2 regions of the Mycobacterium sp. NGS66 genome follow, and region 2 is predicted to be linked to the other one. Evidence: riboswitches for the same ligand, from Rfam matches in the RefSeq annotation. Region 2 holds a riboswitch; the other holds the start of a gene.
What was found. A riboswitch is a leader RNA that binds a small molecule or an ion and turns the genes downstream of it on or off. The one in region 2 is predicted to bind magnesium.
Positions count from the first base shown of each region.

Region 1: it holds a riboswitch for magnesium, as region 2 does, so the genes downstream of both, AC5Y2L_RS25020 (PE family protein) here and AC5Y2L_RS03720 (hypothetical protein) in region 2, are expected to answer to the same signal.

Region 1 is NZ_JCALCG010000017.1:69,067-73,775, reverse strand. Features, by position in the region: gene AC5Y2L_RS25025 (PPE family protein) at 40-1,284, opposite strand; gene AC5Y2L_RS25020 (PE family protein) at 1,298-1,597, opposite strand; M-box (ykoK) riboswitch at 1,888-2,058, opposite strand; partial or broken gene AC5Y2L_RS25015 (copper-transporting ATPase) at 2,388-2,662, shown strand; partial or broken gene AC5Y2L_RS25010 (IS21 family transposase) at 3,089-3,398, shown strand; gene nicT (Nickel transporter NicT) at 3,919-4,709, shown strand, end outside.
Region 2 is NZ_JCALCG010000001.1:758,761-763,469, forward strand. Features, by position in the region: gene AC5Y2L_RS03705 (L,D-transpeptidase) at 1-735, shown strand, start outside; gene AC5Y2L_RS03710 (hypothetical protein) at 805-1,395, opposite strand; gene AC5Y2L_RS03715 (NADP-dependent oxidoreductase) at 1,531-2,469, shown strand; gene AC5Y2L_RS03720 (hypothetical protein) at 2,543-2,761, opposite strand; M-box (ykoK) riboswitch at 2,993-3,167, opposite strand; gene AC5Y2L_RS03725 (O-methyltransferase) at 3,241-3,900, shown strand; gene AC5Y2L_RS03730 (acyltransferase family protein) at 3,904-4,709, opposite strand, start outside.

The sequences.
Region 1 (4,709 bases), on a different contig from region 2:
TTCTCAAAATCGTGTGGTAGCCGCGGTGGCCGCGGACCGTTACCCGACGGCCGACCAGGCTGGCACCATCGGGGGACGGATCAGAAAGCGGGTATCGGGAATCGCGCTACCCGTCGCCCCGCGGCCGGCCATGCCCATCGGTGCCATTCCGGGCATGCCTGCCGCGGCCGCAGGAGGCGCGGCGAGCGGGGAGTTCCCCAACGCCGAGCCGAGGGGGCTTAGCGGGGGCGCGGCGGCAGTCCAGCTCGGCGGCACCGACAACGGACCAATCGAGGCCGCGTTTCCGAGCCCGGCCGATACTCCGCTGCCCAGACCACCCAGGCCGCCCAAACCGCCCAGGCCGGCGGTGGGGCCGGCCAGCGCAGCACCAAGCCCTTCGGTCGCCGCTCCCAACGCCTCCGCAGGTTCAGTCGCGTGGCCCATCAGCCCCGTGAATGCACCTAACGTGTTACTGGGCATGTAGAAGCCCGACGAGAAGATGGTGTTCCAGATATTCGCGTTGGGCCCCCATTGATTCCAGAAGCTGTCCAGCGCAGAATTTCCCGACCCTTGCCCAGTCAGGAGGCCAGCGATTTCGCCGAGCCCGGACGTCGAGGCCGATGAGGACGACATTGGTGATGCCATCCCCTGCAGCGTGGTGGGCATGGTGGTGACCAATTGGGACAGCGTCGCCTGTGTGCTCGTCGTGCCCGCCGATGTTCCGGCGGCTTGGGTCACCACGGCAGCCTGGTTGGCCAGAGCGCTCGGGTTGGTGTTTTGCTGCGGCGCACCAAAAGGCGTCAGCTTGGATGCGGCCGCCGACGATCCGGCGTAGCCGTACATTGCCGCCGCGTCCTGGGCCCACATCTGGCCGTAATGAGCTTCGGTGGCCATGATCGCCGGGGTGTTCTGCCCCAAAACGTTGGTCGCCACCAGCGCTGCCAGCTGCGCGCGGTTGGCCGCGATCACCGGCGGCGGTACCGTCATCGCAAATGCGGTTTCATAGGCCGCTGCGGCGGCCGTGGCCTGGCTCGCGGTCTGCTCAGCCTGGGCGGCGGTGGTGTTCATCCATGCGACATAGGGTGCCGCGGCGGCCGCCATCGAGGCCGATGCCGGACCGCGCCAGCCTGCGCTGGTCAGCCCCGAGATCACCGATTCGTAGGTTGTCGCCTGCGAACGCAACTCAGCGGCGAGCCCATTCCAGGCCGATCCGGCAGCCAACATCGATGTCGCTCCTGGACCGGAATACATTCTGGCGGAGTTGATTTCCGGTGGTAACGCGCCGAAGTCAAATATCGTGGTCATCGCAGTACCCCCTTTAGAGAGTCGCAGTAGCGTTGGCTGCCTCGGTGGCAAGATACGAAGCGGCACTGGCAGCTAAGATGCGCACGAACATGTCGTGAACCGCCAGGGCTTGGGCACTTACCGCCTGATACATCGCCGCGTGCGAGCCGAATTGCGTTGCAGTCAACGCAGATACCTCGTCAGCAGCGGCGGGTACCACTGCTGTCGTCGGCAGCGCGGCGGCCGCGTTCTGGGCGGCTAGCGCCGAACCGATACCTTGCAAGTGGTTGGCCGCCGCCGACAGCATTTCCGGCTGTGTGGTCACAAAAGACATCGGACTTCTCCTTAAGGAAGGCAGACTGAAGCTGCGGCTGTGGCGGTGTCACAGCACGCGAGGACCACGCACACCGACGAAACGATGGCGTGCGTGTGTTAACCGAAGCGGCGCAAGCCGATTCAGATGATGGAAACGGTGCCGGGGCCGGATCCGAACGACATGGTCATTGGACTCGGATAGGGACTATCACCGCGACTCATCTCGCTCTCACCTCCTCACGGCCAGGACACACGGGGGTGCCGCCATAGTGCACAACGGGATGAGGTCACCCGGCGAATCAGCCAGGCGCGGCACCCCTCTCGTCAGAGCTTTGGCACTGCACGGCGTATCCGGTTGAGCCGGAAGCCACTTGGGCTCAACCCTTAAGCCGGGAAGAGCTGTCCTGACCGGGGGCGTCTTTCGACGTTCGAGGTCAGTGGCCTATATCCGTGCAGACGCCTCACCTAGCGAGGTGCATGCACGGCAATGCTCACACCAAAACCGGCGCCCGTCAACCCCCTTCACCACGTGAACCCCTGTCAATCCCCTGTGGGTCGGAGTTCGGCGACCCGAATCCGTGATGCAGGATGACCGTGAAATCAGAGTGCGGTTGTGTTTCAGCATGAATATTGTTCTCGGGATTCGGCATTCAGGGCTGTACCTTGACTTGCGTCTTTTGATTTATTGAGCAGCCTTCGTGGCCAAACCGGTAGTTTCCGCTTTTGCCTGAAGCAAGTGAGGTGAGGCAGATGGTCGATAAACCCGAGCCCGGGGGCACCCAGGCATCCCACCGAAGGATCGGCCAACGGACAATCTGCAGCGCCTGATCCACGTGCCTGATCTGGGCGCACATGCGGTCAAAGTTATTCCGCAGAACTACGGATGTCGACCGCCGTCAACAACGTTCGCTAATGGTAGGTGCTGGGGGTGTCCTTTTCACCGGTGCTTGCCGCGATCCTGCACAACGCGCCGTCGGCGGCAGTGGCCACCAACAGCTCCCGGCTGATCCGATACCGCCTCATCAACGGTCAATCACGATCGCCCAACGGGCAGTCGGCGACTGAGCCATCCCTCCTCGATTAGAAAGCAACGCTGCCCTCGGGCAGTCAGTGACGGGCAGTTCCACCACCTAGGCATCGGTCACAACAATCAGACCCGGCCGTCGTGGTTATTGCCGCAGCAGGCGACGGTCGGCATTGAAAAGTGGGGCATGCGCTCATGAGCACAGATACGCACGCGGCGACCGCGAACATCTGGGATCGCTGACTAACAAACTAATGCGGCGCCGGCAGCGGCGCCGGCGGGGAAGCTGGCCCACGACAACAAGTATTCAAGCCGCGTTGGGCCGTGCGCGTCTTCACAGTGCTCCCCCGGTGGCACCCTTACCAAGCCCGATTCACGGGCCTCAAGCTTGTCGACGGCACGTGAAACTGATCACCGCGTGGCATCCAAATTTTGACCCCATGTCTGGTGATCCTGGCTCTAGTCGAGTCAGGAAGGACGAAATAGATGCTGGCCGAGGAGGATTGGGCTGAGATCGTCGTTTGCAACCGGTCCGAGGGGTTGCCGATCAAGGCGATCGCGCGGGTGACGGGTATTTCGCGCAATACCGGGTGGGCAGCGCTGGCCTCGGACAAACCCCCGAAGTATCAGCGGCCGCCGAAAGGTGGGATCCGGACGCAGTTGAGCTGCAGATCCGACAATCGCTGTGGTTGTATCCGACGATGCCGGCGACGGTGATCGCCGAGCGGATCGGTTGGACGCGGTCGATGCGACACTGCCGGGCCGGGTGGCCGAGTTGCGGCCTGAGTCCCTTCCGGACACGGGCGCGAGGGAATATCCGGCGTCGTCGAGCATTAATTCACCCGTGTGGAAGAAACTCACCGCCTCTTCAGTGACAACGAAGTTCTGATACGAGTCTGGGTCCCACCCGATGCCCGGGGATAACTGGAAATTCCTAGGGAGTTGTCGCCTCGCCAGCTCCGTCGCGACCGCCGGGCAGATCGGGTCCATCGGGTTAGCGCCGGGCCCGAATAAGGTTTCGAACGCCACGGGCCGATTCTGGTCGAAGTCGAAGGTAAAGGAGTCGTACGTGCCTACCTGTACCGCAGGCTTCGTCCACTTAGCAGCAGCGCCACGCGCTCATCGCGCTCACCAGTCGTCCAGCCGTTTGGCCTGACGTGGCTCAGCGCCGCGCTGATGATCGCGGAACCCGCCATTAACTTTTGCGAATTCATTGCAACCACGCTTAGCCCGATCTAGCGTCATCATCTTGTGTGTGTGAACGACCCATACCAGTGCGCAGACGTGCAGCACGACTCGGCGAAGCAAGGACGCCCATGACCAACGCCGTTGCCTCGGATGTGTCCGGTTGGGGATTCGCCCGGTTCCGCGCCAGTCTGTCCCGCCGGGACGGGCTGACATTGGCCGGGATGGCCGGCTTCATCCTGATGCTCAATGTCGTCGGTTGGTGTGTGCTGGCGCTACTGGTAGCGCCAAAGAATTATGACCTGGGGCCATCGGGAGTGTTCGGCGTCGGCTTGGGTGTCACCGCGTTCCTGCTCGGGGCTCGGCACGCTTTCGACGCCGACCACATCGCCGCGGTCGACAACACCACCCGCAAGCTGGTTGGCGAGAACCGCCCGGCGATGTCGGTGGGTTTCTGGTTCTCGTTGGGCCACTCGACGGTCGTGTTCACCATTTCGCTGCTGCTGGCCTTGGGAATCCGCGCGCTCGCCGGGCAGATCGGATCCAAGGACAGCAGGTCGGCGTTGCAGGAAAACCTGGGTGTGGTCGGCACCGTCGTTTCCGGGACATTCCTGATGCTGATCGGGCTGATCAACCTGGCGGCGCTGGTCGGTATCACCAAATTATTTCGCCAGATGCGCGGCGGCGAGCTCGACGAGGTGGAGATGGAACGCCAGCTCAACGCCCGCGGTTTCATGGCCCGTGTCCTTGGGCCGATTATGCGCGCGGTCGCCAAGCCGTGGCACATGTACCCGGTCGGGCTGCTGTTCGGGCTCGGATTCGACACCGCCAGCCAGGTGGCGCTGTTGGTACTGGCCTCCGGCTCGGCGGCGTTCGCGCTGCCCTGGTATGCGATCCTTGTTCTGCCGATCCTGTTTGCCGC
Region 2 (4,709 bases):
CTGTTCGTTATGGTCGCAATCTCGGCGATGACCATGGCAGGACCGGTCACCCGCAGCGTTGCGGCGGTTCCCGCACCCCGGCCGGTTCCGGGCGTGGAGTCGGTTTTGCCGGCCAACGGTGCGGTGGTCGGGGTGGGCCATCCGGTTGTGGTGACGTTCACCGCCCCGGTTGCCGATCGTGCCGCGGCCCAGCGGTCCATTCGCGTGCTCTCTCCGAGCAACTTGACCGGACACTTCGAATGGGTCGAGAACAACGTCGTGCAGTGGGTGCCAGACCACTATTGGCCCAGCCATACCCGCGTCTCAGTCGAGGTACAGGGTCTGGGCACCGGCTTCGAAACCGGTGATGCATTGCTGGGCGTCGCCAGCATCTCCGCGCACACCTTCACCGTGAGCAAAAACGGCGAGGTGCTCCGCACGATGCCCGCGTCGATGGGTAAGCCCAGCCGCCCGACGCCTATCGGCAACTTCAGCGCGATGTCCAAAGAGCGCACCGTCGTGATGGACTCCCGCACCATCGGTATCCCGCTGAGCTCACCCGACGGCTACCGAATCGTCGCCTCGTACGCGGTGCGTGTCACTTCGAGCGGCGTTTACGTGCACTCGGCCCCGTGGTCAGTGGACTCGCAGGGCTACGCCAACGTCAGTCACGGTTGCATCAATCTGAGTCCGGACAACGCCGCCTGGTACTTCAACATGGTGAACATCGGCGACCCGATCAACGTGGTTGCTTGACCATCGCCGCGCTAACCGCAACGGCCACAGGCAAATTCCAATATTTCGTCGAAACGTGCTGCGGCCGAGTCAGTTTGGCAGTTTGCCCTTCAACGCGGCGTCCTGCTTACGGCCGATATCTTTTGCAAACTCGGGATCCGTCGGGTCGTTGGGCGCGCTGTCGAATTCCAGGCTGACCAACGCCTTGCCCTGGGTGAACAACAAGACGGTCACCGCTTGGGAATTGTCCGGCGCCGCCCCGGAGATGATTGCCCCGCCGTCGCCGACGTCGGCGGGCTGCCAGGTGCCGGTGACCTTGCTGGCGTAGTTGTTCTTGGTGTTCTCGAGTCCTAACTTCGCCGTCTTGGCTTCATTGACCAGCAAGATGCTGTCGCCGATGCGGCGGCTGTTGTCCCCGTTGGTAAACAGCTGCGAGACACCTGGGGCGCCGTTCGGATTCTGCACCGGGTCGGAGGCGCTGAAATCCTGGCCGATATCGGTCACCGGGATCAGCAAATTCGTGTAGTCGGCCTTCGGTGGATATGGCGGGCCGGCCGACGTGCTCGGGGCGATGGACGGCAACGACCCTGGGCTCTCACCGGGGCCGCAGCCGGTGGTCGCGGCGCTCACCACGACGGTGACCACCGCGCAGCCGGCGAGTGTTTTCCGAGAAAGCTTCATGGCATTCCTTCCAAACCCGTCACCAGTGTGCCGCGGCGCCTGACGCTACTGGGAATCGTGGGCGGGAACAAGGGCGCCGCTCCCGCTGTTGCGCACCGGCATGGGCCGCGATTATCGGCAGGTTAGGAGTTCACAATGACGGCTGCAGTGGCGCGCGCCGTACGGTTCGACCGTTACGGGGGCCGGGATGTGTTGTACGTGGCGGACATCGACATGCCGACGCCAGGCCCGGGGGAGGTGGTGGTCGAAGTTCGCGCCGCGGGGATCAACCCCGGCGAGGCCGGCATCCGGGTGGGAGCGATGCACGAGATGTTCCCGGCCACCTTCCCGTCCGGCGAGGGCAGCGACCTCGCCGGCGTCGTGACGGCGGTGGGCCCTGGAGTCACCGAATTGGCGGTCGGCGACGAGGTGCTGGGATTCAGCCTCCGCCGGTCCAGCCACGCCACCCACACGGCCGTGCCGGTGGGCCAGCTGATCCGCAAACCTCCTGAATTGAGTTGGGCGGTCGCGGGATCGCTGTATGTGGTCGGCGCGACGGCCTACGCGGCGGTCCGGGCGGTCGCGCCCCAGCCGGGCGAGACGGTCGCCGTCTCTGCGGCCGCCGGTGGAGTCGGCAGCCTGGTCGTGCAGCTATTGGTCCTGCGCGAGGCGGTGGTCCTGGGTATTGCGGGGCCGGGCAACGCGGACTGGCTGCGCACGCATGGCGTCACGCCGATCGCATATGGAGACGGGCTGGCCGAACGGCTGCGGGACGCGGCGCCGGACGGGATTGACGCATTCATCGACCTCTTCGGTCCGGAGTACGTCCAGCTCGCCGTCGACCTCGGCGTCGCACCCGAGCGGATCGACACCATCATCTCGTTTCAGAAAGCCGCCGAGGTCGGCGCGAAAACCGAAGGCAGCATGGAAGCGTCGACACCGGAAGTGCTTTCCGAGATCGCCGGCCTGATCGCCAGCGGCGCCATCGACTTCGACGTCGCCGCGACCTATCCGCTGGAGCGGGTGGCCGACGCGTTCGAAGAACTCGAGCGCCGGCACACGCACGGCAAGATCGTCCTGCTGCCGAATGGCTGAATCACCCGCGAGCAGACGCAAAGTTCCCCGAAAGTGGTGTTTTCGGGGGACTTTGCGTCTGCTCGCCGTGGGATTAGCGGCGCACGGTGTCGGACGGATGCCCGCCGAGCGAGGCCGTGATCACCGCGATCGGCATGCGCGACACATACAGGTCGGCCCGCTGCTGCGGAGTAGGTGTGTGCCATCCACACAACCTTTTCGCCAGCAACCGCCCAGTGCGCAGCAGCGCGCGCCGGGGCGTCCGCGACGCCTTTTCAGCACCGGTAACACGGTGTGCAACAACGAAAGCCATGATTCATCTCCTGCCTGAACGTCGACCGGTTCATGGCATTTCAGAACGAAAAGCTCAGGCGGCTACGAGAATGCCGGAACCGGATCGGAACAAGATGGATTGCGGATAGGGACTATCGCTGGGACTCATCTCGCCCTCACCTCCTCACGGCCAGGACACACGCGGGTGTCACCACACTGCGCTGCACAGAAGAGGCAAACGCCCGGCGGGCATGTCATCAAACCCGCCGAACTTACACCCCTCTCGTTGGAGCTTTGGCACTGCACGGCGTATCTGGACCATCGCCCAGAAGCCACTTGGGCTCGACCCTTGGGTCCGGGAAGAGCTGTCCTGACCCGGGGCGTCTCTCGACGTTCGAGGTCAGTGGCCTGTATCCATGCAGACGCCTCACCTAACGAGGTGCATGCAGAAGCCATGCTCGCACTCTGACCCGTTGCTCGTCAAACGCTGTATGCGATGGCGCCCTAGGCTGTCGGATCATGGCCATCACATTGCAAGACCCCAGGATCGTGACCGCGCTCGACCGGATGTACACCGAGGCGAAGAACCAGATGTCGCTGTTGCGCGAGAAACGTGAAGAGCTGGGTCGTGCGATGACCACCGAAGAGCGCACCGAGGCGATGAGCGAGTTCTACATCCCGGTGACGCCCGAAGCCGGGCGGTTGCTGTACGCGCTGGTGCGCGCCACCCGCCCGGCCACCGTGGTGGAATTCGGGATGTCGTTCGGCATCTCCGCCATTCATCTGGCTGCGGCGGTGCGCGACAACGGCGACGGCCGGGTGGTGACCACTGAACTCAGCGAAACCAAGATAGCCGCGGCCAGAAGCACATTCGCCGAGACCGGCCTTGACGATGTGATCACTATTCTGGAAGGAGACGCGCTGTGTACGCTCGCCGACCTGGACGGCAAGGTCGACTTCGTCCTGCTGGACGGGTGGAAGGATTTATATCTGCCCGTGATCGAGTTGCTCGAACCGCGGCTGTCCGCAGGTGCATTGGTTGTGGCCGACAACACGAGCGCGGCCGACACCCAGCCCTATCTGGAGCGCGTACGCAACCCCGACAACGGCTATGTCAGCTTCAACTTTCTGGTCCGCGACAGCGACAGCATGGAAATCAGTTGTCGGGCAGGCGATTAGCAGCTATCGCAGTGACTCCTCGAGCCAGGGGGTCAGCCATTTGACACCTTCCGGGGTGAGGTGGACGCCATCGCTGCGTACCTTGATGCCGTCGACCTTGGCGGTGTAAACGCCGTCCGGGCATAGCTTTTTGTTCAGGTCGAGAATCTGGACATTCGGGTGGTGGGCAACCGTGTTGCGCAGCATGGTGTTCCACTGGTTGACGCGGTCCGGTTGGTCCTCCGGATACAGGCGGCCGTCGGGCTTTTCACCGCCCCGGCTGTACGGAACCGTGGCCACCACCACGCGCACGCCGGTGGAGCTCACGATGTTCAGCGCCCGCTCGAGCTCGGCGTTGAGGTACGCGTCGAAGGTCGGATCGCCGATGTGGGTCCACTTTCCTTCGTTGACTCGGTCGACGGTCTCCCAGCGGCCGATGATCAGCAGCGCGACGTCGGGCTGGTCGGTGTTGATCTGCTTCGACCACCTACCCGGCCAGGTGTCGCATTCCGGTCGCTGTTCCAGGGTTTGGCCGATGTACCGGTATGGAGTGCCGCGCACCAGGCTGCACCCTATGACGGTGTGGTCCAGGAACGTGAATCCCGGTGTCGCAGGCAGATAGTGCATCCAGGTCCACCCGATGGAATCACCGAATACCGAAACCGTGAACGGACGGTTGGGATCCCGAGGCCGCGGCTGAACGGCAGTCGGCGGCGACGGCGAAATGGCCGCGACGGCCGAAACCCCCGGCGGCAGGCCGACTTCCCGTAGCCCGGTGCCCGTTCCGACCGGAACGACCAGGATCGTTGCCGCCGCAGCGGATGCCACCG